Regions from separate parts of the Vibrio toranzoniae genome, predicted to be linked through region 1. Evidence: predicted binding sites of a transcription regulator. Region 1 holds the regulator's gene; the other holds the start of a gene.
What was found. Region 1 encodes PurR, which represses purine synthesis genes. Its sites were predicted from a motif close to TNANGNAAACGTTTNCNTNA; they were not measured.

Region 1 (15,340 bases):
ATTGATGGCGTAAACGCACAACAAGCACGACGTTTTATGGACCGTGTTGTTGGCTTTATGGTGTCACCTCTGCTTTGGAAGAAAGTAGCTCGAGGCCTGTCCGCTGGTCGTGTTCAATCGGTAGCCGTTAAGCTGTTGGTTGAGCGTGAGCGTGAGATTAACGCTTTCATCCCTGAAGAGTTTTGGGATGTACATGCTGACACTAAAACAACAGATAAAACAGATTTCAGGCTACAAGTTGCGCAGAAAGATGGTGTTGCGTTTAAACCTGAAAACGAAGCGCAAACTCAAGCTGCAGTTAGTGTTTTAGAAAAAGCGCAATACGAAGTATGTAAGCGTGAAGACCGCCCTACGAAGAGTAAGCCGTCTGCACCTTACATCACGTCAACGCTGCAACAGGCGGCGAGTACGCGTCTTGGTTACGGCGTAAAGAAAACCATGATGCTGGCTCAACGCTTGTATGAAGCGGGTTACATCACTTATATGCGTACTGACTCAACCAACTTGAGTTCAGAAGCGGTAGAAGCCGCTCGTGAATACATTGGTTCTGAGTACGGCGCGAAATACCTTCCACCTAAAGCACTTGTATACGGCAGCAAAGAGGGCGCTCAAGAAGCCCACGAAGCGATTCGTCCTTCAAGTGTAGATGTTAAGTCGGAAGACCTAAACGGCGTAGACGCAGACGCACACAAGCTTTACTCGCTGATTTGGAATCAATTCGTAGCATGTCAAATGACACCAGCTCAATACGATTCAACGACAGTAAGCGTTAAAGCAGATGAGTACACGTTAAAAGCGAAAGGTCGTATCCTTAAATTTGATGGTTGGACACGCGTTCAACGCCCAATGGGTAAAAACGAAGACACGATTCTTCCAGCAGTGCAGATTGGCGATAAGCTCGATCTCATTGCGTTAGACCCTAAACAGCACTTCACTAAGCCACCGGCACGTTTCACTGAAGCGGCACTTGTTAAAGAGCTTGAGAAGCGTGGTATTGGTCGTCCTTCAACTTATGCATCGATCATCTCGACGATTCAAGATCGTGGTTACGTGAAAGTTGAACAACGCCGTTTCTATGCAGAGAAGATGGGTGAGATTGTTACTGACCGTCTAGACGGCAGCTTCAATGACCTAATGAACTACGATTTCACTGCTCGTATGGAGCAGAAGTTAGACCAGATCGCAGAAGGGGAAGCAAGCTGGAAAGGCGTGCTAGATAACTTCTTCGAAGACTTTACTGGCGATTTGGAAAAAGCGGATTTAGACGAAGACGCTGGTGGCATGAAGCCAAACCATATCGTGGAAACCGATATTGAGTGTCCGACTTGTAGCCGTAAAATGGGTATTCGTACCGCTTCGACAGGTGTATTTCTTGGCTGTTCTGGTTATGCGCTTCCACCAAAAGAGCGTTGTAAGACGACAATAAACCTTGGTGATGAAGAAGGCATTGTTAACGTTCTTGAAGAGGACGTTGAAACCGCAGCACTTCGAGCCAAAAAACGTTGTCCTATCTGTGAAACAGCAATGGATGCTTATCTGATTGATGATAAGCGTAAGATGCACGTGTGTGGTAACAACCCTAACTGTGAAGGTTATGTGGTTGAGTACGGCGAATTTAAAGTGAAAGGCTACGATGGCCCGCTTGTTGAATGTGATAAGTGTGGTTCTGACATGGTTTTGAAAAACGGTCGTTTCGGAAAATACATGGACTGTACTAGTGAAGATTGTAAGAACACTCGTAAGATTTTGAAGAATGGTGAAGTTGCGCCACCTAAAGAAGATCCCGTGCACTTCCCTGAGCTTCCATGTGAAAATTCAGACGCGTACTTTGTGCTTCGTGATGGTGCTTCTGGCTTGTTTATGGCGGCGAGTAACTTCCCTAAATCGCGTGAAACACGTGCGCCATTAGTAGAAGAGCTGGTTCGTTTTAAAGACCGAATTTCACCTAAATTCAAATACCTAACATCAGCACCAGTTGCTGACCCTGATGGTAAGCCGACAGTGGTTCGTTTTAGTCGTAAGACTAAAGAAAACTACGTGCGTACTGAAGTCGATGGAAAACCATCCGGTTGGACTGCGTTGTACATCGACGGTAAATGGGAAGTTACGGATAAGCGTAAAAAGCCCAAAGAAAAGTGATTGAACGTTATTGATTGAAAAAGCAGCCATTCGGCTGCTTTTTTTTTGATCTAAATATGACTAATTATGCAAATGGTAGACTCCTGTTAGTTCTGAAGTTTTATTAAATGACCACAGGAAAATGAAGGAAATGATTAATCGTATCTTTTTATGTGGTTTTAACAGTATTGTAACTCAATTAAAATACTGTAACTCTCAAGTTTGGGGTTAGTTGTATACCTAATGTGTGGTGAGTGTTAATGTAATGTATCTCTGAGAGGGGGTAGTGTGAGCTGCTTTAAGTCTTAGAAAAAGCAATCGGTTACATAGCGCAGAATGGCGTATTAAAAATTGAAATCGACAGGAAAGTCGATAACGTATATAAAACTAAGTGCAAATAATAATGCACATATAATAACGTTTGGCTTAGGATATTGTCACTGTATGTGAATAGATATTCGCTAAGTACCCTGAATAAGTGTTAGTGCTCATCCCCCAGAGGAAGATACCTCTACGAGTACTGACATCGACAAGCTATAGATATATGGAGAATAAAATGGCTGGTGTATTGGGAATGATTCTTGCTGGTGGCGAAGGCTCGCGCTTGAGACCTTTAACAGAATCTCGCAGCAAACCCTCGGTTCCGTTCGGTGGTAGCTACCGCTTAATTGATTTCGCTTTAAACAATTTCGTCAATGCAGATCTTATGAAGATCTATGTGTTAACACAATTTAAGTCACAATCTTTGTTTCATCATATGAAAAAAGGTTGGAATATCAGTGGTATAACAGATCGTTTTATTGACCCTATTCCAGCGCAAATGCGTAAAGGAAAGCGTTGGTATGAAGGTACGGCAGATGCTATTTACCAAAATATGGGTTTCATGGAGTTGGAAGAACCAGATCAAGTCTGTATTTTCGGTTCTGACCACATCTATAAAATGGATATCAAACAGATGCTTGATTTCCATAAAGAAAAGAGAGCGGCTTTAACGGTTTCAGCGTTACGTATGCCACTTGCAGAAGCTTCTGAGTTTGGTGTTATTGAGGTTGATGCTGACGGTCGTATGATTGGCTTTGAAGAGAAACCTGCAAATCCGAAGTCGATTCCGGGCGATCCAGAATCAGCGCTCGTTTCAATGGGCAACTACGTATTTGAAGCGAAAGAACTTTTTGCTGAACTAACGGAAGATGCTGATAGAGAAGGTTCGACACACGATTTCGGCAAAGACATTATTCCAAACATGTTCCCACGTGGTGACGTGTTTGTTTATGATTTCAGCACCAACCGTATTACTGGTGAGAAAGAAGAAGTTTACTGGCGCGATGTAGGTACGATTGACGCATACTGGCAAGCGCACATGGACCTTCTCAAGAAAGATGCGCCATTCTCACTATACAACCGCAAATGGCCTCTACACACTTATTACCCACCACTACCACCAGCTACGTTTACTGATTCGGCAAATGGTCGAATTCAGATCATTGATAGCCTTGTGTGTAGCGGTAGTTATGTACGTGGTTCGCGTATTGAAAAGAGTGTATTGGGATTCCGTAGCAATATCGCATCAGCGTGTGATATTAGCGAAAGTATCTTACTCGGTGATGTAAAAGTGGGTGAGGGTTGTATCCTGCGCCGCGTTATCATTGATAAAGATGCAGACATCGCACCGGGTACACAGATTGGTGTAAATTTGACAGAAGACAAAAAGCATTACCACGTATCTGATGATGGTGTCGTAGTTATTGAAAAAGGAGCACGAGTTGGTTACTAAGACTCTCTCGGTACTTTTTGTAGCGTCTGAAGTTGAAGGCTTGATTAAAAGTGGTGGCTTGGCTGATGTAGCCAAGGCACTGCCGAAGGCTTTGCAAGCTCTCGACCAGGACGTTCGAGTGACTATTCCCGCATATAGAAATATTCCAAACATTGACTCAGCAGACGTTATTTTATCGACTGAACTCGATCATTGGCCTCATACTGCTTATCAGGTTAAGAAACTGACCGTAGAAGGCGTTCAAGTTTTAGGCATCGAATGTGCCCAGTATTTCGACCGCCCAGAAATGTATGCAGAGAACAACCAAGCTTACGCTGACAATGGAGAACGTTTTTCGTTTTTTAGCGCTGCGTGTTTGGATATGTTGCCAAAGCTTGGTTTCCAACCTGATATCGTCCATGTAAACGACTGGCATACGGGCTTTGTTCCTTTCTTGCTTAAGTTTCGTTATCACCAGCACGAATTTTTCGAAAACACTCGCAGTGTTATATCAATTCACAACGCGGTGTTCAAAGGCGTTTTTTCTTACGAAGAGTTGCAATGCCTGCCTGAAATGCACAGCTATAGCGTACCTGAAGCTGCAGTAAGTGATACTCACGTTACCATGCTAAAAGCGGGTGTTTTGTGTGCAGACAAAGTGAATGCAGTAAGCCCAACCTATGCAGAAGAGCTCAAAACTGAGCTTGGCAGTCATGGTATGGCAGCAGAGTTCCAACACAGAGCTTCGGACTTGTTCGGTATTTTGAATGGCTGTGATTATGGTGCTTGGAATCCTGAAACGGATGATTTTTTGCCTCGCAAATACAAAGCGACCAAGCACAGCATGGTTCGTGGTAAATCGGCGTGTAAGCAAAAATTGCAACAAAATGTTGGTTTGCCAGCTATCGACTGCGCTGTGTATGGCATGGTTTGTCGTCTGACCCATCAAAAAGGCGTGCATTATTTATTGCCCATCATCGAGCAGTTTTTGAAGAACGAGCTTCAGATCGTGATTGTAGGAACAGGCGATCCAGTGTTGGCGAGTCAGTTGAAAGAGCTATCCGCACTTCACTCAGATAAGTTCTCGTTCGTAGAAGCGTACAATAATGAACTTGCGCACTTAGTTGAAGCGGGCTCTGATTTCTTCTTGATGCCTTCCGAATTCGAGCCTTGTGGTTTAAACCAGATTTACAGCATGGCTTACGGGACTTTACCGATAGTCCGTTCTGTGGGTGGTTTAAAAGACAGCGTGAATGATTACGACCAAGCCCCTGAGTTAGCTACAGGGTTTGCTTTTGAGGAGCCAACACCGCAGGCGTTACTGGCAGTCTTACATCGTTCATTGCTGCTTTATGCGCAAAATCCATCTGAAATTAAGCGCGTTCAGCTTTATGCGATGCAACAAGATTTTAATTGGGAAGTGGCGGCTAAAGAATATCTTGCCATGTACCATTCGGCATTTTAACTTTTTGATTCAGCTTTAAAATTAGCTGGCGGACAACAACAGTTCTTAATAAAAGAAGGCGCTCTGGTGGTAGAGTGCCTTTTTGTTTTCTGATCAGATCACATCACGTTTACGAAGACCAAGCTTGCAAACTCATTTTAGTCAGGTAGAAAAGGTGGGGTAGGTATTCACATGACTAATGATAGGTTTGACACTATTATCACTTAAAGTTCTTGATAGCGTGATATCCTAGTCATCGCCTCGTGAAGAGGCATAGCTCCATTCCAATAATTAAAGCGATAGGTATGTCTGAGAGTTTACTATTTCATAAAACATTTACTCACCCTACGAGCGATGAGTGGGTTGTATTTGTGCATGGCGCTGGAGGCAGCTCCTCCATTTGGTTCAAGCAGATCAAAGCGTATAAACAGCATTTCAACTTGCTGCTCATTGACTTGAGAGGGCATGGTAAATCAGACAATATACTTAAAGGGCTGATTTCGAATCGTTATACCTTCAAATCAGTGACGCTTGATATTCTCAAAGTGTTAGACCATCTTAAAATCCGTTCTGCACATTTTGTTGGCATGTCTTTAGGCACGATCATAGTACGTAACGTTGCGGAGTTAGCTGCAGGGCGTGTGCGTTCAATGGTATTAGGTGGCGCTGTCACTAAGCTAAACACGCGTTCTCAAGTTTTAATCAAATTAGGTAACTTAAGTAAACACATTATTCCTTATATGTGGTTATACAGTCTTTTTGCGTATGTAGTAATGCCACAAAAAAGCCAAAAAGAGTCCCGTCATCTGTTTATCCGAGAAGCAAAGAAACTGTGCCAAAAAGAGTTTAAACGTTGGTTCATCTTAACCGCAGATGTTAATCCCCTAATGAAGTATTTCAAAGATAGAGAGTTACCCATTCCTACTCTCTATTTAATGGGAGAGCGTGATTACATGTTCATTAAGCCAGTAAAGGAAATGGTGCAAGCACATGAGTCGAGTGAACTGGTTGAAATAGCTAACTGCGGTCACGTATGCAATGTAGAAAACCCTGAAGCATTCAATCAACATTCTATCGAGTTTATCCAAAAGCAAATTCAATAATTCTCTAGGTTTATTCTCAGGGTAGATGATTAGATAGAATTGAAATAAAAACGGGAAGCTAGATTAGCTTCCCGTTTTTATTTTGAGGAGGTATCAAACCGAGCCTCTTGTCACAGTCTTGGCGTATTACTCAGGTGAGGCTGCGCCACACTGCCAACAAGAGCCAAATTGTGCTTCGTTGACTTCGTGACACTCACTACATCGCCACTCTTCATAGATGATCGAATCTTGCTGCTTTTGGTAATCATTTACAATAGTGAGAGCTTTGTTGGCCAGTTCTGGTTCATACAGCCAAACGTACGGGTCAGTATCTTCTGTAAATGGGAGTTCCCCTTTTAAACCAAACAACCCCTCACCACGGACCTCACATGCAATATTCTCACTTTCTAGCAATCCACATATGATGTGGGCTTCTGTCGGATTCGATGCAACAAAGATTTTCATGACATAGAACCTTAATCAGTTATCGGTGTTGAGCGAAATTTACCCATTAGCCATTTAGCAAAAATTGGGAACACCCCGAGCAAAGCAAATGACAACAATACTGAAGGGGAAATGATACCTGAAAGTGAGTCAATCTCCGCAAGTTGAGTTCCGGCGTTCAAGAAAACCGCCGTGCCTGGTAGCATGCCTATTTGGCTTGTAATGTAGTAACGACTGACCGACATTGGCGTTAGGCCCATCAATAGGTTGATAAGGAAAAATGGGAATACAGGAATCAGACGCAGGGAAAATAAGTAGAATGCTCCGTCTTTTTCGACCCCCTTGTTAATCGTCGTTAATTTTCCGCCAAACTTAGTTTGGACCCAGTCTCGTAATAAATAGCGACTACTTAAAAAGGCAAGCGTGGCGCCAATTGCACTTGCGAAAGATACCAGCAGCAAGCTATTCCAGAAACCAAATAGAGCAGCTCCGAGCAGGGTGACAACAGCGGCACCAGGAATTGAGAAAGCAGTAATCATTACATACGCAATAAAATAGATAGCGGCAGCTGAAATAAAGTTGCTGTCAATGTAGTCATTTAAAACAGCTTGTTGGGTCTTAGCATTTTCAAGCGTTAAGTACTGGCCGAAATTGATGCCTAACAAGACAATTGTTACGACCAACACAATACCCAATATCATTTTCTTACTCATTGATACTTCCTCTAAATTTTCAATGCATACCGATAGTATAGATAGACAGGCAAAGCATAGATTAACTTTCAGCAGATATAAAAAAAGCCGCAAGAAATGCGGCTTAGTTGTATCGATAGGTTTAAGCTAACAGCGTTAGTTAACACGATTTATAAGTTCTTCACGACGTTGCTGTGGAATTACGGACCAATGTGTACCATTAATTGCTCCTTCTAACGCCCAAAGTAGTTCAATACTGACAGAGGATGTATGTGATTCTTTAATAGCGTTAAACGCGTTTACAGAGCCAGATTCATATAAACGTTCTACGGAATCAATACCTGCTTTTTTCAACATACGTTCAGTCGCGAGTCGAAGATTCGGAAGATCTTTGAGTCGGGTCGGCTTAGCAGAAGACTGTTCAGCTTTTTCTTCTTTAGCAAAACCCAGAGACGTGGTTGCAAGCTGCAAAATTTGCTCTTGGTCTTGCCATAAGCCTTCAGGTAAAGCGAAATATTTAGTAACGACAGGGAAGCCACGCTTTTTGTAGACGTATGGTTGAAACCCTTGTTGTTCGAATTGCTTTGTTGTGCATTTGTCTGCTCGTATGTGCAGTTGGTCATTAACAACCAGAGCAAACATTGTGTCATCAGCAAAAAGACCGAATCCACCAAACATTGAGCGTGATTTTATTTTTCCTAGGGGCTCAAATAACTTCATTGAGTCCTTTAGTATCGGTTTATCCATGTTATTTATCTCGGTGTATTTGAACTACGCCACCAAATAAGCAGGTCCGAGAGATTAGCAAAATGTTGCAATAAAATTGTCAATAGGCCGTAAATTACTAAATGATTAGTAGTTACTGCATTTTGCCATCGGTAACCCCGCTACCATACCAACGAGTGGTTTAGGCCGGAAGCTTTGCGTCCCACTTTTTCAAGAGGTTTGCCCTGTGCGTGACTGATTGAATAGAATAAAGTTTTTGTTGAATGAGGCTCACACTTGTTATTTCAAAATGTGATATTGCTTCAATTAATGATCTTTGTGTTGTGCATCTAGGTTCACTTTGGTTGCTGATAAAAAAAGCGCACCTAAAGGTGCGCTTGATGAAATTAAACTCATTTTATCAATTAATTTAACGTTTTAACTGTACATCGCTCTACGATTTCAGGGTGCATTTCGAAGACACGTTTTTCATGATCTTTGTCTTTTATACGTTCTAATAAAATTTCGAAAGCATTTTTACCAACACGACGTTTCGGCTGGTGCACCGTTGTTAAAGGTGGGGAGAAGTATTCAGCCAGCTCGATGTTGTCGTAACCAATGATCGAAATATCTTCAGGAATACGAATACCTTTCTGTTGCAGGCGACTCATTAGACCTAGTGCCATCGTGTCATTAAAGCAGAATACAGCAGTCGGGCGATCTTCCATCTCAACGATTTGCTCTGCAGCAAGAACTGCCGTATCGCACTCGAAGTTGCCTTCGATGATCATGTTGTTATCGGTAGAAATCTTAGCTTCGTTGAGTGCGCGCTTGTAACCGGCAATGCGTTCAACACAGGCTGCTTTGTCTAAGTGGCCACTTAAACAGGCAATTTTAGAGTGACCGCGTTCAATCAGGTACTTGGTTGCTAGGTAGCCACCTTCTTCAGAGTTATCAATGATCTTATCAGCTTGAGAGCTCTCTGGGCCCCAGTCCATAATAACTTTAGGGATGTCAGCGTGACGGTCTAACATCACTCTTAGTTCTTCAGTTAGGTCTGAACACATAACTAAGATGCCATCTACACGTTTCTCTGCCAGCATTCGAATGTAGTCACGTTGCTTCTCATAGATACCACCTGTGTTACACAGGATCAAAGTGTAACCTTGACGGTAGCAGTAGCTCTCAACACCATCGATAACTTCAGAGAAGAATAGGTTGGTTGATTGAGTAACAAGCATGCCGATAGTGCGCGTTGTATTACACTTCAAGCTACGAGCAACAGCACTTGGTGCATAGTTCAGTTCGTCTACAGCTTTGTTTACTTTTTCTTGAGTCGCTTCTGCAACAAAACGTGTTTTGTTGATTACGTGAGAAACGGTGGTTGTCGATACGCCGGCTAAGCGAGCGACATCTTTTATCGTGGCCATGGTTTTATCCTATTAGAAGCTACTTTCCCAAAGTACGGAATAAAGTAGCCGTTAAGCTACCTAACTAAGAGCTGTAATTTGTAGGGCTCTTTGGGTACTAACGTGCTAAAAAACAAAAAACCGCTATTGAGCGGCTTGTCTTAACACCGAAATGCTCTGAACTTAAATAAGCATAGCATTTCGTGAATGTTTCATATTTTATCGTTTGCGGTCACAATTTTAGACTGACTAGAAGTTACTCGCAATAAAATTCACCCTGAAATCCGGGTGAATTGTCACATTCTATTGAATTTATTTACCTAGTCATGCAATAAGTTTAGTCACCAGCTAGATATTGAGCGTCTAAATTACAGAAGGCGAGTAACAGAGATGAGACTGAAGCGTAGAAACCGAATTCGTCAACGTCATGACATTTCACGTTGAACTTGGGTACCCAAGTAAGGAGTTGTTGCTCGATAAACTGTTGTTGAACAGAAAATGATTTTTCTAGCTCTTCTTCAAGCTCAGTTTCGTTAGAGCGAATGATCAAGTTACCAAGGAAATCGAGTTCGATAGCAATGTGGTCCGCTGGCTCTTTCAGGTCTTGGTTAACCACTAAGTTGTGTTTAGCCATGATCTCTTCCATCTCTTTTGCTGGTTTATCGTTCAATAGTCCAGTTTCGCCGATGTACATAGAAGCGTACGGAAGAGCGCCATGTTTATCTGTTTTTAAGAAAAGATCACAAAAGTCAGCAGACAGTTCCAGTTGCGCGTCTTCACGTGTTTGCAGACGGTTTAGTGCGTCAACTAAGTTATTAATCGCAGGTTCTAGTGTTTTATTTTCGCCTAAGCCAGTCAAGAAAGAACGAATCTCAACAGAGTGGTAGTGATCGAGTTCTTCTTGAGTGAGTTCTTTGGCGAATAAGCTTGATAACCACCAGTAGATTTCTGCTCTTTGTTCGTTGAACGCTTTTGTATCTTTCATTTGATTGATCCTAATATCGTCTTTCGTATACCCGGGGTATTCAGTCTAACTAACCGTGATATTTGCTCAGCGCAAAGCTACTCGTTAGTGGTAATGCCCATATTGAATTGTTATGGACGATAAATAGCAAGGTTTAAGATTGTCTTGTATCAAAAAAAATCCATGTTTATGGCTTTTATCTTCTGCACCACTAGAATTGTTACTAGTTATGAATAGAATAGTCATTGAAACTATTAAATAAGAAAAGTGGTGTAGATGAGCTATCACGTATTAGTCGTAGAAGATGATGTGGTAACCCGCAGTAAATTGGTTGGATACTTCCAGAACGAAGGTTACACAGTGAGCGAAGCAGAAAGTGGCGCTCAAATGAGAAGCGTGTTAGAAGAAAACAACGTGGACCTCATTATGCTGGACATCAACTTGCCAGGCGAAGATGGATTGATGCTAACTCGCGAATTACGCAGTCAATCAGACATTGGAATTATTTTAGTTACTGGACGCACGGATAGCATCGACAAAATCGTAGGCCTAGAAATGGGGGCAGACGATTATGTTACTAAACCTTTCGAACTTCGCGAGTTATTGGTTCGAGTTAAAAACTTACTTTGGCGTATTGCTGCTGCTCGTAAAATAGCGGTCGCTATGGTAGAAGAAACAGAAAATGAATCTGTGGTTCGTTTTGGTGAGTGGACGTTTGATATTCCTCGTCGCGCACTAAGCCAAAACGGTGATCCAGTTAAACTGACTAAAGCGGAATATGAGTTGCTAGTAGCGCTCTCTTCCCACCCTAACCAAGTGTTAAGCCGTGAACGTATTCTTAATATGATCAGTCATCGAGTGGACGCGCCTAATGACCGTACTATCGACGTACTAATCCGTCGTATGCGTGCCAAAATGGAGTTCGACCCTAAGAATCCACAGATTTTTGTGACGGTTCACGGTGAAGGTTATATGTTCGCTGGTGACTAATACCCTTTGGGAAATTATCATTAGTAACGATATTTGAAGGAAAAAAGCCGAGACATCATTTGATGTCTCGGCTTTTTATTACTTAACGGTTATTGCCAGCGAGCTAAGAACCTACAAATTTCTTTGCTGCTCTATCTGCTCAATAGGCTGAGCTGAGCTTATTGTGCTGCAGAAACTTCACTGTCTTCCTCAGCTAAGCTAGAAGCTTCAGGAACAACAACCGGTTCTTCTGAAATGTCCCTACTGGTGTCTAGCCAGTCACGTAGGCTTTGCCAAACCAATCCCATAGTCTCGTGCCAGTAACGCTCGGTTTGCTCAAGGTAGAGCGCCTTAGGCATATACTTATTCCAAGGCTCAACAATCCCTTCTTGTGCAAGGTAGTTTGTGGGTGCAGGTAATGGATCCATACCTGCAGCATTGAACTCATTCAATGCACGAGTCATATGACTAGCAGAAGTCACCAATACCATTCTCTTGTGTTTAACAAACGCAGCAGCTTGGCGGGCTTCTTCCCAGGTATCTTTTGCTGTCTCAAGCAAAATGATGTCTGGTTTTGCTACGCCGAGGGCCAGGGCAACCTTAGCCATCATTCTAGCATTGCTCACTTCAGTGCCTCCTCCGTAGCCAGACAAAATGAGTTTGGCACCAGGATAAAGACGTAGAATACGAATTCCTTCACTCAAACGCATCAAACCGGTGCGGCTAAGCTCTGATGTAGGCGGGATTTGGTCGTCTACGACGTGACCACTTCCAAGCACCATCACGTAATCGACGGTATCGTCGACGGGTAAAAAAGCGGTGTGTTGCCTTTCCATTGGCATTAAAAGTTGGCTAGAAACTGGCTGGAAAGCGATTAGGAAAATACCACAGAGGGCTGAAAGGGTAATTAGGCAACCCGTCTTCCTGTTGATAGTAAACATCACTAGGGCTAAACCCAGAAAGGCGAGAATTAACATTGCTGGCAGTGGCATCAGTAACGAAGACACTACTTTTTTCAGCTCAAACATATCCGAATAGTCCGAAAAAACATCACTTAGTAGTAAAAAGAGACATCGCCTCTTTATTCCTGAAATTCCTGTGACAGAATAGCAGGCACGATAGGACATAATAACTCAAGTAGCCGTGACTGAAGACCGTAATTTCGACGATATTGCCCACAAATTTGCAAAAAATATTTACGGCTCTGACAAAGGAGAGATCCGTCAAGTCATTGTATGGGAAGATTTAGAGCAAGCTTTGAGCAAATTTGAGCATTCATCTTCACCGTTGCATGTGCTTGATGCTGGAGGGGGACTTGCACAGGTGTCGCAAAAAATTGCCGCGCTTGGACATCACGTGTCTTTATGCGATCTCTCATCTGAGATGCTTAAACTCGCAGAAGAAAGTATCTGCGAAGCGGGTTTGTTAGAGCAGTATCGATTTATTCATTCACCGGTACAAAAAGTGGCAGAACACCTCGATGAGAAAGTCGACTTTGTGATGTTTCACGCGGTCATGGAGTGGCTAGCCGACCCAAAAGAGGCGCTTGATTTATTGTTAGAACAAGTAAAACCGGGTGGCGTTGCCTCGATAATGTTTTACAACCACCACGGATTAGTCCTGAAAAATGTGATTTGTGGCAACATTCCTCATGTATTGAATGGGATGCCACATCGAAAACGGTTTAAGCTGCAACCACAAAAAGGCTTGAAGCCTGAAGAGGTTTATCAATGGATAGAAGACGCCGGTCTGGAAATCTGCGGTAAATCTGGCATTCGCTCTTTTAGTGACTACATAGGTAATATGGAGTACATGGGCGATTACCAATTTGAAGATGTATTGGAACTAGAAAAACAGCTATGTCGCCAGGAGCCATATCTGTCGCTAGGCCGTTATATTCACGTTTGGGCTCAAAAACCTGCACAATAACAGCGGTGAATGTGGTAAAAGAAGCCACAACATGCGCTATGCGATCGTAAGAAGCCCGCGTCATAAAGAAATAGGCGTCATATCTAACATGTTCGATATGACAAAGAACAGTAACAGGAACCACAATGAGTGAAATGACTCAAACTGCCGAAGAGCAGCCAATTGATGAGTTGGTGGGCTGGGTCAAGCAGCATGATTTTTCATTAAACTTGCCACCAGAGCGCTTAGCATTTTTGATTGCTATCGCAGTACTAAGCAATGAAAGGTTCGATGAAGAGTTAGGCGAGGGTGAACTGCACGATGCATTTGCCATTGTCACTCGACTGTTTGAAGATACTGGCGAAGCGTCGGCGTTTCGTGCCAACAATGCCATCAACGAGTTGGTTAAACAGAAGTTGATTAGCCGCTTTACCAGCGAAATCACTGATGGCACGAGTATTTATCGCCTATCACCATTGGCGATTGGTATCTCAGATTATTACTTACGTCATCGTCAGTTCTCCAAATTAAAATTGTCTATCCAGCTTTCTATGGTTGCAGATGAGATGGCAAAAGCCATTGAAGCAGCACAAAAAGGCGGAACGCCAGGACATTGGAGAAAGAACGTATACGGTGTGCTCAAATACTCTGTTGGTGAAATTTTCGATCAAATTGATCTTAACCAACGTGTTATGGATGAGCAGCAGCAAACCGTTAAGCAGCAAATTGCCGACCTTTTAAACAAAGATTGGCGAGAGGCGATTAACAACTGTGAAACCTTGTTATCAGAAACCTCGTCCACGCTAAAAGAATTGCAAGACACCTTGCAAGCAGCGGGTGATGAACTGCAAACACAGATCCTCGATATTCAAGAAATTGTTTACGGTGACGATGAACTCGAGTTCGTTGGCGAAACCCTATTCGGTTTGCAGATGAAGCTTGACCGAATCACCAGTTGGGGTCAGCAAGCGATCGACTTGTGGATCGGTTACGACCGCCACGTTCACAAGTTTATCCGTACCGCGATTGATATGGATAAAAACCGTGCCTTTAGCCAACGCTTGCGTCAGTCGGTGACCGACTACTTTGATGCGCCGTGGTTATTGACTTACGCCGATGCTGAGAAGCTCACCGATCTGCGTGATGAAGCACTCGTGCTTCGTGATGACGAAGTGATGGGTCAAGCGCCAATCGACGTAGAATACGAAGAATTTGAGCAAGTGAATGATCTGCTTTCAGACCGAATTGCAGAGATGTTAAAAGCTCACAAACAGCAAGGTTCGCCAATTGATCTTGGCCTTGTGCTACGCGACTACCTCGCTGCACACCCTCGCACACACCATTTTGATTTAGCCAGAATTGTTGTCGACCAAGCGGTGCGCTTAGGTTACTCAGAGTCTGACTATCAGGCTATTCAGCCAGATTGGCAGGCAATCAACGATTTCGGTGCAAAGGTACAAGCAAATGTCATTAACAAGTACTGATGATTACATGCCAGAGAAACTGGTAAAAGCGATAGCGAACCCACTGTTCCCCGCGCTAGACAGTATGCTGCGTTCAGGTAAGCATATTTCAACAGAAGATCTAGATAACCACGCGTTACTTTCTGATTTTGAAGTTGAGCTTCAGCATTTTTATCAACGCTACAACACCGAGCTTGTGAAAGCGCCAGAAGGCTTCTTTTACTTGCGTCCGCGTTCTACGTCTCTCATTGGTCGTAGTGTGTTGTCTGAACTGGACATGTTGGTTGGCAAGGTATTGTGTTTCTTGTACCTAAGCCCAGAACGTTTAGCGCACGAAGGCATTTTCAACAACCAAGAGTTGTTTGAAGAGCTAATGGCGTTAGCGGATG
Region 2 (15,340 bases), 1.3 Mb from region 1:
GATGCTAGATGCATTTTGTTATAAATCATAAAGCCGCTGGGGTTAAATCCAGCGGCTTTTTTTGATCCTAGCTCTATAAACATCAAGCCTAACAAAAAAGCGCAGACCTTTAGGTCTGCGCTTTTATTAGCTTTTAAAACTCTTAGGTTTAGTGAACCAGATTAACCCACATTCTTACGTGCGTTTTGGAACATACGCATCCAAGCGCCATTCTCGCCCCAACCTTCTGGAGACCAAGAGTTAGCAACTGTACGGAATACACGCTCTGGGTGAGGCATCATGATAGTCACACGGCCATCCGTCGTTGTTAAACCAGTGATAGCGTTTGGCGAACCGTTCGGGTTATTCGGGTATTGCTGCGTTTGGTTACCGTTGTTATCAACGTAACGTAGAGCAACTGTACCTGAGTTTTCAATCGCGTTTAGGTGGTCGTTATCACGCACTTCGACGCGGCCTTCACCGTGAGAAACAGCGATTGGCATACGAGAACCTTCCATGCCATTGAAGAATACAGAATCAGATTTCTGAACTTCAACTAGGCTGAAACGAGCTTCAAAACGCTCAGATTCGTTACGAACGAAACGTGGCCAGTACTCAGCTCCAGGGATAAGTTCACGCAGGTTAGATAACATCTGACAACCGTTACACACACCTAGAGAGAAAGTATCTTCACGCTTGAAGAAGTTTTCAAAGTGGTCACGAGTAGAGTCGTTAAATAGAACCGACTTAGCCCAACCTTCACCTGCACCTAATACGTCACCGTAAGAGAAGCCACCACATGCCACAAGGCCGTTGTATTCTTCTAGTACCGCTTGACCCGTTAGGATGTCGCTCATGTGAATATCAGTTGCTTCGAAGCCTGCACGGTCGAATGCTGCTGCCATTTCAACGTGAGAGTTAACACCCTGCTCACGCAGAATTGCCATCTTAGGCTTAGCGCCTTTATTTATCATAGAACCAGTGATAAATGGTGCGGCGATATCTTCGTTCACATCGAAGCTTAGGATAACATTCAGACCTGGATCTGAGTTGTCTTTCTTCGCTTCGTGCTCTTGGTCAGCACACACTGGGTTATCACGTAAACCTTGCATCTTGTGCGTAGTTTCAGCCCAGATAGTACGTAGCTCAGTACGGTTACGTTCGATAACGACAGTCTCACCTGATTTAATCACTAACTCATCAGAATCAGCAACAGAGCCGATTACGTGTGAACACGCTTCTAGACCGTTTGCAGCAAGAGTAGAAAGTACTGCGTCTAGGTCGTCGTTACGTACTTGGATTACTGCACCTAGCTCTTCGTTGAAGAGTGCTGCTAGCGTATCTTCGCTGTTCTCTGATGCAGATAAAAGCGCCGCAATATCAGCATTAACACCACAGTGACCTGCGAATGCCATCTCAGCTAGTGTTACGAATAGACCACCGTCACCTTTATCGTGGTAAGCCACAACTTGGTCGTTAGCAACCAGTGCTTGAACGCCTTCGTAGAAACCTTTTAGTTGCGCTGCGTTGTCTACATCAGCTGGCTTGTCACCAAGCTGCTTGTAAACCTGTGCCAATGCCGTTGCTCCTAGACGGTTTTTGCCGTTACCTAGGTCGATAAGTACTAGGCTTGTAGCGCCTAAGCCTTCAAGGTTATTCGGGGTACGAAGCTGAGGCGTAATCGTCTTACGAACATCTTCAACACGAGCAAATGCAGTGATAACAAGAGATAACGGAGAAGTGACTTCTTTCTGCTCGCCGTTCTCTTCCCACTTAGTCTTCATAGACATAGAGTCTTTACCCACAGGGATAGTTAGACCCAGTGCTGGACATAGCTCTTCACCGACTGCTTTCACCGCTTCGTAAAGACCTGCGTCTTCACCTGGGTGACCCGCAGGAGACATCCAGTTCGCTGACAGTTTAATGTGTTTGATATCGCCGATGTTGGTCGCAGCAATGTTAGTGATTGCTTCACCAACCGCTAGACGAGCTGATGCACCGAAGTCTAGTAGTGCAACTGGCGTGCGCTCACCAAGAGACATCGCCTCACCGTGGTAAGAGTCGTAACTTGCTGCTGTTACAGCACAGTTAGCAACAGGAACCTGCCATGGACCAACCATTTGGTCACGAGCAACAAGGCCAGTTACCGAGCGGTCACCGATAGTGATAAGGAATGTTTTCTCAGCCACTGTTGGTAGACGAAGAACACGGTCAACCGCTTCGTTCATCTCGATGCCAGAGCGGTCAATCGCAGGGTTGTTCGCTTTTAGCGTCTTCGCGTCACGGTGCATCTTAGGTGTTTTACCTAATAGGATGTCCATTGGCATATCGATTGGCGTGTTGTCGAAGTGTGAATCTTCAAGTTTCAGGTCACGTTCTTCAGTCGCTTTACCAACCACTGCGTATGGTGCGCGTTCACGCTTACAAATTGCGTCGAACGTTGCCATGTCTTCGTCAGCAACGGCCATTACGTAACGTTCTTGAGATTCGTTACACCAGATCTCAAGTGGGCTCATGCCCGGCTCATCGTTTGGCACGTCACGTAGGTTGAAGATACCGCCACGCTCACCATCGTCTACTAGCTCAGGAAGGGCATTTGAGATACCGCCCGCGCCCACATCGTGGATGAATGCGATTGGGTTCGCATCACCTAGCTGCCAACAACGGTCGATCACTTCCTGACAACGACGTTCCATCTCTGGGTTTTCACGTTGTACCGAAGCGAAATCTAGATCTTCAGAAGAAGAGCCCGAATCCATTGAAGATGCCGCACCGCCACCAAGGCCGATGTTCATCGCAGGGCCACCAAGAACAATTAGGCTTGCGCCTACCGGGATCTCTTTCTTCTGAACATGATCATCACGGATGTTACCAAGACCACCAGCCAGCATGATTGGCTTGTGGTAACCTCGGACTTCTTCACCTGCGTGAGAGTTGACTTTCTCTTCGTAAGTACGGAAGTAACCAAGTAGGTTTGGACGACCAAATTCGTTGTTGAATGCCGCGCCACCAAGAGGACCTTCAAGCATGATATCCAATGCAGTAACGATACGGCTTGGCTTACCAAAGTCTGTTTCCCAAGGTTGAACAAAGTTCGGGATCTTAAGGTTAGATACAGAGAAAGCAACCAGGCCAGCTTTTGGCTTACCGCCAATACCCGTTGCGCCTTCATCACGGATTTCACCGCCTGAACCTGTTGATGCGCCCGGCCAAGGAGAGATAGCCGTTGGGTGGTTGTGCGTTTCAACCTTCATCAAGATGTGTGTTTTCTCTTGGTGGTAGTTGTACTGGCGAGTTTTTGGATCTGGGAAGAAACGACCGACTTCAGAACCTGTCATTACCGCTGCGTTATCTTTATAAGCAGACAGAACGTGTTCTGGTGTCGTTTCAAAGGTGTTCTTAATCATCTTGAACAATGATTTTTCTTGCTTCACGCCATCGATAGTCCAATCAGCGTTAAAGATCTTATGACGACAGTGCTCTGAGTTCGCTTGTGCAAACATCATTAGCTCGATGTCAGTCGGGTTACGACCTAGCTTTTCTGTGAAGCTTTCAAGAAGGTAATCAATCTCGTCTTCCGCAAGTGCAAGACCTAAGGTAACGTTTGCTTCTTCAAGCGCTTTACGTCCACCTGCTAATAGCTCAACTTCCATATATGGAGCAGGCTCAGCAACCGTGAACAGTGCCGCTGCAGATTCGAAGTCAGTAAAAACCACTTCCATCATACGATCGTGCAGAATTGCTTTCAGCTCAACAAGTTGAAGCTCAGAAAGTTCAGCAGAGGTTTCAATGTAGAAAGCAGTACCGCGCTCTAGACGTGACACTTTAGCCAGTCCACAGTTGTGTGCGATATCTGTTGATTTTGAAGACCAAGGCGAGATAGTGCCCGGGCGTGGCGTTGCAAGCAGCAGTAAACCTTCAGGTTCATGCTCTTCACCATTCTCTGTACAAGGAAGCGTTGGACCGTAAGTCAGTAGCTTTTCTAGCTTCTCAACCTCAGACTCGTCTAGGTCTGCCGTTAAATCAGCAAAGTGGGCAAACTCAGCGTAAATACCTGTTACAGGTAAGCTTAATTCACGACAAAGCTCTAAAAGCTTGTTAACACGAAACTCAGATAGAGCTGGGGAGCCACGCAAAATTCTCATGTGCTTAGGTCTCTTATGCAGTTGATTAAGGTAGTATTGGAATAAATTCAGTGGGTTACAGGTACAACCTAACTGTTTTCTTCGAAGCTATTCCTGAGAGTATTTCCCGAAGGTTGCCAAACCTATGCCGATTCCACCTCTTCAATGCGAGCGCATTATAAAGCATTTCTTTTTGTGACGTAACACCAAAAGCAACCGTTTGCGTTATTTTTTTTATCTTTCTGTATAAATGGTACTTTTGCTGCATTTATCACCACTTTTACATCTGTTTAATTAAACCTACTTTGCCAGCCTTGCATGGTTTGGTATAAAGGGGCTTCCACTTTTCGAGATTTCATTTTGATGCCTAAATTTACGCCCACCTTTTCGTTTAAATTCCTTCTGCTCGCTATTGCCTTGTTTGGACTAACAGGGTGCCAGATTGAATCTGAACCTAAAAGTGTCCTTGAGCAGATACGAGATCGCGGCGTTCTTCGTGTCGGAACCCTCAATAACCAACTCTCTTATTACATTGGTCCTGATGGCCCAGCAGGCTTAGATTACGAGTTAGCTCGTGAGTTTGCACAAGAGCTTGGTGTAAGGCTTGAGGTTAAACCCGCTTACCGCTTATCCGGCCTATTCCCTGCTTTAAAGAAAGGTGAAATCGATCTCATCGCAACCGGATTAACACAAAACAATAACCTGACACGTGCGTATCGCGCTGCACCTGCTTATTACTATGTAAGCCAACAAGTCGTGTACAAGAAAGGTCAATGGAGGCCAAGAAACCTCGAACAACTGATTTCGTTTGAAAACGAACGTCAGGCTGAATTTGTAAACGCACAAACTCAATCGGAAGAAACACCATCCAGTGACACGTTAACTCCAGCTTTGGTGGTAGTGAAAGACTCACACTTCGAACCAACACTCAAGCAGCTGCAGAAAATACACGATGACTTTATCTACGATGCGGTCGACAATGCAGACATCAATGACCTGCTAAAAGAAGTATCGACAGGTGAACGTTTATTTACGGTGGCAGACTCTATCGAGCTATCACTGGCACAACGTTTGTACCCAGACGTCGCATTAGCTTTTGAGCTCACAGAAGACCAACCAATCTCTTGGTATTTACAGAGATCTGAAGATGAAAGTCTTTATGCTTTACTGATCGAGTTCTTCGGCCACCTAAAGCAATCTGGTGAATTGGCTTCACTGGAAGAGAAATATATCGGCCACATTGGTACCTTTGACTACGTTGATACTCGTGCCTTTATCCGCGCGTTAGATAGCAAACTACCAAAATGGTCACCACTGTTTCAGAAATACTCGAAAGAATTTGATTGGCGCTTAATTGCTGCTTTGGCATACCAAGAGTCACATTGGAACCCTGTCGCACGCTCACCGACGGGTGTTCGCGGTATGATGATGCTGACATTACCTACAGCGAAGAGTGTTGGTGTGACTAACCGTCTCAACCCTAAGCAATCGGTACAGGGTGGGGTCGAATACCTGCGTCGTATCGTAAACCGGGTCCCAGACTCCATTGCCCAACATGAGAAAATCTGGTTTGCCCTTGCATCATATAATGTAGGTTACGGGCACATGATGGATGCACGTCGCTTAACCAAAGCACAAGGTGGCGATCCTGATGCTTGGGGGGATGTAAAAGATAGGTTACCTCTATTACGACAGAAGAAATACTATAGACATACTCGTTACGGGTACGCCCGCGGTGATGAAGCAAAAAATTACGTTGAAAACATTCGCCGTTATTACCAGAGTATTATCGGCCATGTAAATAAGCGGCATAAAGAACAAGAAGCGAGCCTTGAAGATTTGGTCGTGATCCCGCCTTTAGAGATTTCAGGCTCTGAATCAGCCATCAATGCTGCTCAGTCGGTTATTAATAGTTCTGCTTCCCCACAGTAAAATCTAAAAGAGCAATGCCATTTAGCCTTGCTCTTTTTTATTACCCTAATTTATGGCTTCGTGCTAACGGAGTGGGATCGGCAAAGGGAGGCTTAGAGGCAGCGTGTCATATTGCAGTAACAATCGAACTTTATAACGGCACACCATAATCAATATTACGGGTTGTCTCATCAAGACGTCGAATGTTGAGTAGAATGTCTCTCGAAGCAAATTCGAACGTGGCAGAACGAATAACACTATAATTAAACATTGATCCAAACTACAAGTCAGACGACAAATAGGAAATCGTTAAAATGATAAAGAACAAGCTGAAACCGAAGCGCCTTGATAAGACCGTTGCTGCAAACCGTCGTAAGCGTATGCTTTCAAATAATAAGAAAAAGATCATTTGGCGCAACCGTGCTTTCATGCAGATGATTGCCGAGTAAGTTTACGTAGGCACTTTCGCATAGAAAGTGCCTATTCTTAACGTCTCATGAGCGCGGCACGCTCTATTCAGACTGGTGGCTTTTATCTGCCTTTTCGACCAGCTCTTCATCTAATCGCTGTCGTTTTCTTTGCTCTTTGATCTCTTTTCGACGACGCTTGAAAAATGCCTGCAATTGCTCGCGACACTCTTCTTCTAATAGGCCATATTCAACGTCGGCATAGTGGTACGAGGCTTGGCTTTCAAACAAGTTCAATACTGTACCCGCCGCACCAGCTTTCAAGTCAGGCGCACCAAACACAATGCGTTTTACACGACTATGTAACAGGGCGCCCGCGCACATAGGGCATGGCTCTAGCGTGACGTATAAAGTGGTATCGAGCAGTCGGTAATTTTCCAGAGCTTGCCCCGCTTTACGCAAAGTTTCGATTTCTGCGTGTGCCGTGGCATCGTGACTACCAATCGAACGGTTCCACCCTTCAGAGATAATCTCATCATCTTTTACCAACACGGCACCCACGGGAACCTCTCCCTCACTCTCAGCTCGCTTAGCCACCTCAATGGCACGTCGCATAAAAATTTCATCTTGAGGGCTGAATTGATAGTCTGACAAAGGGAACTCCAGAAAAACAAAGAAATAGGAACAAAAAAGGTATGCAATAAAGCATACCTAATCTTAGCGAAAGTGGACAATATCGTGAAATAAAGTGACTAACGGGGTTCTAATTGAAGTGACTAAAAATAGAGTTCGGTTATCTGAGAATACCGTGCTATTTAAGTTAGATCCTAGTCTTATACTCAGTATAAGGAATACGAAACACGGAATAAAAATAGCCATTAGCTCATTAAAGCTGCCCTAATAAATATAGAACATTGGAAAATAATCAGTAAAAAGCCCGCTTGTTCGGTGCGAGCTTAACATTTATTAGTGCAGCTTAATATGACTTAGTGGGGCCTTACATTGTGTAAGTGTAAGGTGCTTGGATACCTAGTGGGATACCAAGCGCCCAGTAAGCTAGCAAGAAGATAGACCAACCAATTGCCATCGCGATAGAGTATGGCATCATCATAGAGGCTAATGAACCAATGCCTGACCCCTTCACATAACGCTGCATGTAAACAACAACTAATGGGAAAAACACCATCATCGGAGAAATGATATTGGAAACTGAGTCACCAACACGGTACGCCGCTTGCGTCAGCTCTGGAGAGATACCGACAGCCATTAGCATTGGAACCATAATAGGACCAATCAGCGCCCACTTAGCAGAAGCCGAACCGACTAATAAATTAACAAATGCGGTGAGTAAAATCATACCAATAATCGTCACTTGTCCTGGTAGATTCATCGCTTGCAATAACTGAGCACCAGATAGCGCCAGTAATGTACCCAAGTTAGATTGAGAGAAAGCGACTAGGAACTGAGCAATGAAGAAAGCCATTACCATAAAGCTGCCCATGCTTGCCATAGTTGCAGACATCGATTTAATGATGTCGTCGCTAGCTTTAAAAGTACCAACAATACGACCGTAAACCACCCCTGGAATAATAAACAGGATAAAGATAAGCGGTACAATAGACTTCATAATTGGCGCATTAAAAGAAGTGATCTCCCCCGCAGGAGAACGCAAGGGCGAGGTCTCAGGGACTAAAGCAGCAATCAAAGCAACAATACCAACGACCATTGCCCAACCCGCACGCGAGAAAGCCTTACTTTCAATTTCAGTAAATGACCCCATATCCGGTGCTTCTTCTGCATCTTCATCGATAGCCGTTTTAGCAAGACGTGGGGAAATAATCTTATCCGTTACATACCAACCAATACTTACAATTAATAGGGAAGATAAACCGGTAAAAAAGATATTAGAAAGAGGGTTTACTATGTAATCTGGATCAAGAATTTGCGCAGCTTCTTGTGTAAAGCCCGCCAAAAGAGGATCGATACCTGATGGCAAGAAGTTTGCCGCAAAGCCACCTGATACACCAGCAAACGCAGCTGCAATACCCGCTAGAGGGTGGCGACCCGCAGCGTGGAAAATAATACCACCAAGAGGAATAACAAGTACGTAACCAGCATCGGCAGCTGTGTGAGACACAATAGCTACCAAGATAAGCATCGGCGTTAATAGCTTAGCTGGAGTCACGTTCAGCATCTTTTTCAGACCAGTATTAATAAAGCCTGAAGCTTCAGCAACACCAACACCCAACATAGCAACCAGTACGATGCCAAGAGGTGCAAACCCGGTAAAGTTAGTCACCATATTAGCTAAAAAGCTCGCAAAGGACTCACCGGTTAATAAGTTCGAAACGACAATGGCTTCACCAGATACAGGGTGAATCAAATCGAAAGTAAAACGTGAGAATACTGCAGATAACACCCAGACTAAAATAAGTCCCCAAAAAAAGAGTAGGGCTGGATCTGGGATTTTGTTACCGGCACGTTCAATGAAGTTTAGAAAGCGGTCCATCCCACTGATCTTATCAGTCGGCGGTGCTTTTTTTACGGCTTGGTTACTCATGGTAACTCCATATGTGATGTTGTTTGTTTAGGGCTTATATAAATTTTAATCAAGGCCTATTGGCACAGCACATATTCTATTTAAATCGCCATTAAAAAGCACAAGGTTCCGCCTTATTTTACATAAATGGAGACATATTTTGCAAAATTACCATTAGGAAGCAACAATATAAAAACACAAAACACACCATCTCGTATACATAACTTTAACCAGAGCGCAAATAACACCCGAAAAATTACAACTATCAGTAAAAAGTTGGTGGAAACTGATATACAGACAATGTTTGTTTAAAAGGTCAGTCAAACTCACTGTATTTAGAAATCATTGTATCTAAAGTTATGGATTGATCTTCTCCAAACCTATCTTGCCACGAACTGGTCATCTGGATAGTTTTCAAAGCCCCAGATAAACGACTCGTCACAGTCCAATCAAGTTGATACTTAACGTGGGTGTGATCCTCACCATCGACGATATCAGTAATAAAATCGGTAGGGGTAATACTTGACAAGGCTGCAGATGCTCCGCGAGTTCTAAATCCTTCCAATTTATTTTCAGCTAAGTGCAAAGCCTCAACACTTTGAATAGCAAAATCAGATTTTTGCTCTACATACGTTTGTAGTTTAATAAGTCCAAGAGCTCCTACTCCTATCAATAAAAAAGAAATGAGTACTTCGATTAAGTTGAAGCCTTTTTGCCTACAAATCATTCCATGAACCTTTTTGCCACTTAACCTTTAAGCTGTTATTTGGAACAGACCCAGAATCAAAGGTTAAACTTAATGAAACACCAAAAACGGTTAAGCCTCCCGGTGTATCAAAAACATAACCTCCTTTAGGCTTAAATGCACCACGAGAGAAGAATGTTAGTTTCTTTTTTTGGGCTACCGTTAACTCAGCTGTAGAAAGATTGTTATACGTGGAAACATCACTTGTCCAACGCGAGCTTAAATTCGCATCGCTTGGAATCGTAGAGGTGAATAACTGATATATAATACCAGGGAAGTCATTGGCCCCATTTACACTAAGAATCCCGTCTTCGACGACTAACACCTTCGATGATGCACCAATTGAAGTTGTATTCAGCAAGTTACCACTTTCAAGATCACAGTCACCTTCAACCCAAACATTATCGTTTATAGAGTAAGCATTCTTGATTCTATCTTGGCAGCTATCACTTCCCGAAGATCCTGAGGTTACAGTCCCTTGTACAATCTCATACTCTGCTTTTATTGAATCAATATTACTTCTTGTATCTCCAAAAAAACTTTCAAATGGGTCAAGACTAGGATCATAAACAAAGTCATTTTCAACTAATTTATCTGCACCTCTGTGAGTTATATCGCTCCCGACAACAGTTAGGTCGTAATCCGACTTACTATGCTTCACACAATTACTATCACCTGATATGCACATATAATCCGATGCCTCTGTGTCTGTTTGGTACGCACTGTCACAAATAACACCTGCAGGGTTCAAGGTTTTAAATGAACCATTCATGATAAACCCACTCGCATACCGAACAGATACACATTGATCATCCCCTTCAACATCGGGAACAAATTCATTCGCACCGATCAATTTAAGGTCAGATCGAGCCTGAATAGCTCCAGTTGAGCGAGAAGATATATCTATGTTTTTTTTCAATGAATTGTAACCACTCATTGATGTCAACGTATATATCGTTTCACCGACAGTCTGAGGGGAAATAGATATTGAAGATAAATCACATAAACTATAAGCCTGATTTACTGGATGAATAGAACGATCATATTTAATTTCTGTAATCGCACATTCTAAACCTCCTTCTGCCTTCCAATGCTGCTTACGAGCTTCCACTTCATTTTGAGCTCTCTTTATTTGGTAGAAAACCGAACGATAGCTACCGAAAGTGAGCATTAAAGCAGAGACCAGTAACACGCTTGTCACCAATAGAACAACCGCGCCTTGTTGATTTTTATTCATCCCCAATTCCTATTTTTTACAACCACACTTGATGAATAACTTACTGAAGGCTCCCCAACCAACTCCGCAGAGATCGCAATGGTTGTAATACCTGAACTAACCCCTTGAGTGCCTATACTTGATTGTCTAACATCGAAGTTAATCACTCGGATTTGATTTGGTTCAAAAATAGAAGAACAACCACTCGTGGCTGCAGACACTGTTTTTACAGTGGTAGAAGGACTGTCACAGACTTTTACTACACCTGAATCAAATACAAACGCAACATTTCTCACCTCAGATTGATATGTATAAGCGTATGCGACCGTTTTTGAGTCCGGAGATATGTATACTATATTTGTGGCATCAGATAATTTTAGAGATATCCCAGCTCCTCCATCATAGCCAGCTCGCTGGAGATCTTCTTTAAAATACTGGAGAGCACCAGAAACTTGCTGTAGTAATAGCAACTCCTTACTTTTCTCTGATGCTATATTTTGTCCTGACATAAAGACTGAACCGACACTTCCAATAACAATAACGCCTAAGATAGAAGAGATCATAAATTCAATTAAAGTCGCACCACATTGTCGCCTTCTAACTACAGGCTTGATAACCATAAAAGTCTCCCCCAACACCACATATCCTCATCCGCCCAGAAGCTCTATACGTGATTAATTTCAATGGCTTTGAATTAATATCAAATAAAAAGCTTCCATCTTTAGCCCTTCCATTGATTCCACTGAATTTTATTTGTTCTGAGCTATAGTTAACGGTGACATCAACATTACGGAACGCCCCGCCCTCCATCGTTAATATTGCAGTACCTGTATTAGGAACATTAAATTCAGTTAGCTCGACTTTCCAGTCACCAGTATCACTTGAGTTACCATTCATCAGAAAGTGCGCCCAAAGGTCTGTATTTCTCATCACAGCTTCAGATTTCGCTTGCATCATAAAACCGTTCAATTCACTTGCTAGCCTTTGCATTTTAATAGTCTGAGAGACAGAACTAAAACTTGGCGCAGCAACTGCCAATAATATTGAGAGCACTGAAATGGTTATAAGTAGCTCTAAGAAGGTAAACCCGCGAGACATTTCCCAAATTCCTATGTAAACCGATACGTAACCGTATTTAATCTTGCACAGATGCTATCACCAGAGAAAAATGGGCAGAATAATAAAAGGGAACTACTCGTGATGATTCGAAAAAATAAATGCAACAACAACAACTTAAGTATTAAAGGAATGACATTGATCGAATTATTGTTGACTGTCATCATCATAGGGATACTAGGTGCAATAGCGTATCCAAGTTATACCAATCATGTGATAAAGGCGCATCGAGTCACAGCAATGGCTGATATGACAAAGATACAGTTGGAAATAGAGACGCTGTACACGGGAAACTACGCGTCGGCAGCGGCGGGTATTGTTTCTGGAGGGACATGTTTATTTTGTGATACCGATACTAGCCGATACACGCTAGCGGTTTCGGCCAGCAGCACCACCTATTCGATTCAGGCTGAACCACATTCACCACAAACAAACGATGACTGCTTAGATTCGACGACCGATATTTTGGAATTACACCACTCAGGTATCTCGGAGCCAGAAACATGTTGGAAGTAACGAATTAAACCATCAAATAATTCGAGAACGTACCTCCAAAAAATCAGCTATTTATTCTCTGATCTACAGATACAAAAAAGCCTGCTACATAAGCAGGCTTCCTAATTTTATCAACAACCCTATTAGTTGGCTTAACCAGTTACCAAGTAATTAGTTGATTACTTAGTTAGGTCATCGAAGAAGTTTTTAACACCACTGAAGAAACCTTCAGATTTTGGTTTGTGCTTACTTGCCGCTTCGCCACCACATGTTTCTTCGAATTCACGCAGTAACTCTTTTTGGCGAGAGCTTAGCTTAACAGGGGTTTCAACTACTAGCTTAACAATTAGGTCACCCACACCGCCGCCACGAACGCCTTTCACGCCTTTACCACGCATACGGAACATACGGCCCGTTTGTGTTTCTTCTGGCACTTTAAGGTTAACACGGCCATCTAATGTAGGGACTTCAACATCTCCGCCTAGAGCAGCCATAGAGAAACTGACTGGAACTTCACAGTAAAGGTTGTTGCCGTCACGCTCAAAGATATTGTGCTCTTTTACGTGTACTTGTACGTACAGGTCACCTGCTGGAGCGCCTTGCTCTCCCGCTTCGCCTTCGCCAGACAGACGAATACGATCGCCAGTATCAACGCCTGCAGGGATCTTAACGTTAAGTGTTTTTGTCTTCTGCTTACGGCCTTGACCGTGACATGAGTTACATGGATCTTTGATGATCTTGCCTTTACCATTACAAGTAGGGCAAGTCTGTTGAACAGCAAAGAAACCTTGACGCATTTGTACTTGGCCATGGCCATGACAAGTGCCACATGTCTGTGCAGAAGAGCCCGCTTTAGCGCCGCTACCGTCACAAGTATCACATTCAACCAGTGTTGGTACTTCGATTTCTTTAGAAATACCACGAACCGCCTCTTCTAGAGAAAGCTCCATGTTGTAACGTAAATCAGAACCACGTTGTGCACGTGCTTGACCGCCACCACGACGACCGCCGCCAAAGATATCACCAAATACATCACCGAAAATATCGCCGAAGTCACCTTGGCCACCGCCACCGAAACCACCGCCGCCGCCCATACCGCCTTGTTCAAAAGCAGCGTGGCCGTATTGGTCATAAGCTGCTTTCTTTTGAGGGTCGGTCAGGATCTCGTACGCTACTTTTACTTCTTTAAACTTATCTGGTGCGGCAGCGTCACCTTGGTTACGGTCCGGGTGGAATTTCATCGCTAAGCGTTTGTAAGCTTTTTTAATATCGCGCTCTGATGCATCGCGGCTTACGCCTAATACTTCGTAAAAATCACGTTTTGACATGTTCTAGGTCACCAAAATAATTGCTACTACCGAATGTTCACTTCAGTAGTCTGTGTATCAATCTAGATAAAAGTTCTGCCGGCTAAAGAACCGAATAAAGCTATTATCTAGATCGACAAGTCTAAACACAAATTTACGGGCGTGAGAGTTACCTCTGACGCCCGTATTAATAAGTCTTCGAGACAAATTTCTAAGCAGGTAGCTTGAATTCTAGGAGGAAGCGCGGAGCCTACGCTAGTAGGTGAGCACTTCCGACAACGAAATCAGGCTACTCTGCGACGAAATTATTTTTTGTCGTCTTTAACTTCTTCAAACTCCGCGTCAACAACGTCGTCGTCTTGCTTAGGTTGCTCACCCGCTTCAGCGCCAGCTTGTTGTGCTTGAGCTTGCTGTTGAGCAATTTCCATTAGCTTCTGAGCTGCTTGCATAAGTTCTTGAACTTTAGCGTCGATAGCTTCTTTGTCGTTACCAGACTTAACTTCTTCTAGTGCCGTGATAGCTGCTTCGATCTTCTCTTTCTCTTCTGCAGGTAGAGCTTCACCAGCTTCTTCTACTTGCTTACGAGTACCATGAATCATTTGGTCAGCTTGGTTACGTGCAGTTACTAGCTCTTCGAACTTTTTGTCCGCTTCTTTGTTAGCTTCTGCTTCTTGTACCATTGCTTCGATCTCTTCATCAGACAAACCACCTGATGCTTGGATAGTGATCTTCTGCTCTTTACCTGTTGCTTTATCTTTAGCAGATACGTTCAGGATACCATCAGCATCTAGGTCGAATGTTACTTCGATTTGTGGCATGCCACGAGGTGCTGGTTGGATACCTTCTAGGTTGAACTGACCAAGAGACTTGTTGTAAGTCGCTTGCTTACGCTCACCTTGAAGAACGTGGATAGTTACTGCGTTTTGGTTGTCTTCAGCTGTAGAGAACACTTGATCCGCTTTAGTAGGGATAGTTGTGTTTTTCTCGATAAGCTTAGTCATCACGCCGCCCATCGTTTCGATACCGAAAGATAGAGGAGTAACGTCTAGTAGGAGAACGTCTTTAACATCACCAGCTAGTACACCACCTTGAACAGCAGCACCCATTGCAACAGCTTCGTCAGGGTTCACGTCTTTACGTGGCTCTTTACCGAAGAATTCAGTTACTTTAGCTTGAACCATAGGCATACGAGTTTGACCACCAACTAGGATAACGTCAGTGATTTCGCCTACAGATAGGTCAGCATCTGCTAGAGCTACTTTTAGTGGCTCAAGAGAACGTTGAACTAGGTCTTCAACTAGAGACTCAAGCTTCGCACGAGTCACTTTGATGTTCATGTGCTTAGGACCAGTCGCGTCAGCAGTAACGTAAGGTAGGTTTACGTCAGTTTGAGTCGTAGAAGAAAGCTCGATTTTCGCTTTTTCTGCTGCTTCTTTAACTCGCTGCATTGCTAGTGGATCAGTTTTAAGGTTGATACCTTGTTCTTTTTTGAACTCATCAA

Region 2: the regulator PurR is predicted to act here: its motif matches at 4,312-4,331, upstream of purL (phosphoribosylformylglycinamidine synthase).

Annotation. Positions count from the first base shown of each region.
Region 1 covers NZ_AP025514.1:1,104,658-1,119,997, forward strand. Annotated here, with positions in the region: gene topA (type I DNA topoisomerase) at 1-2,139, shown strand, start outside; gene glgC (glucose-1-phosphate adenylyltransferase) at 2,675-3,892, shown strand; gene glgA (glycogen synthase GlgA) at 3,882-5,336, shown strand; gene OCU50_RS04940 (alpha/beta fold hydrolase) at 5,621-6,418, shown strand; gene OCU50_RS04945 (putative signal transducing protein) at 6,545-6,862, opposite strand; gene OCU50_RS04950 (TVP38/TMEM64 family protein) at 6,874-7,554, opposite strand; gene OCU50_RS04955 (TfoX/Sxy family DNA transformation protein) at 7,690-8,280, opposite strand; cyclic di-GMP riboswitch class I at 8,408-8,493, opposite strand; gene purR (HTH-type transcriptional repressor PurR) at 8,664-9,668, opposite strand; gene torD (molecular chaperone TorD) at 9,985-10,632, opposite strand; gene torR (two-component system response regulator TorR) at 10,888-11,601, shown strand; gene elyC (envelope biogenesis factor ElyC) at 11,760-12,608, opposite strand; gene cmoM (tRNA uridine 5-oxyacetic acid(34) methyltransferase CmoM) at 12,724-13,509, shown strand; gene mukF (chromosome partition protein MukF) at 13,635-14,972, shown strand; gene mukE (chromosome partition protein MukE) at 14,953-15,340, shown strand, end outside.
Region 2 covers NZ_AP025514.1:2,439,119-2,454,458, forward strand. Annotated here, with positions in the region: gene purL (phosphoribosylformylglycinamidine synthase) at 162-4,124, opposite strand; gene mltF (membrane-bound lytic murein transglycosylase MltF) at 4,467-6,035, shown strand; gene OCU50_RS10965 (hypothetical protein) at 6,329-6,463, shown strand; partial or broken gene tadA (tRNA adenosine(34) deaminase TadA) at 6,527-7,130, opposite strand; gene OCU50_RS10975 (AbgT family transporter) at 7,419-8,981, opposite strand; gene OCU50_RS10980 (type IV pilus modification PilV family protein) at 9,277-9,687, opposite strand; gene OCU50_RS10985 (hypothetical protein) at 9,677-10,942, opposite strand; gene OCU50_RS10990 (PilW family protein) at 10,939-11,541, opposite strand; gene OCU50_RS10995 (GspH/FimT family pseudopilin) at 11,519-12,019, opposite strand; gene OCU50_RS11000 (type IV pilin protein) at 12,122-12,553, shown strand; gene dnaJ (molecular chaperone DnaJ) at 12,712-13,860, opposite strand; gene dnaK (molecular chaperone DnaK) at 14,145-15,340, opposite strand, start outside.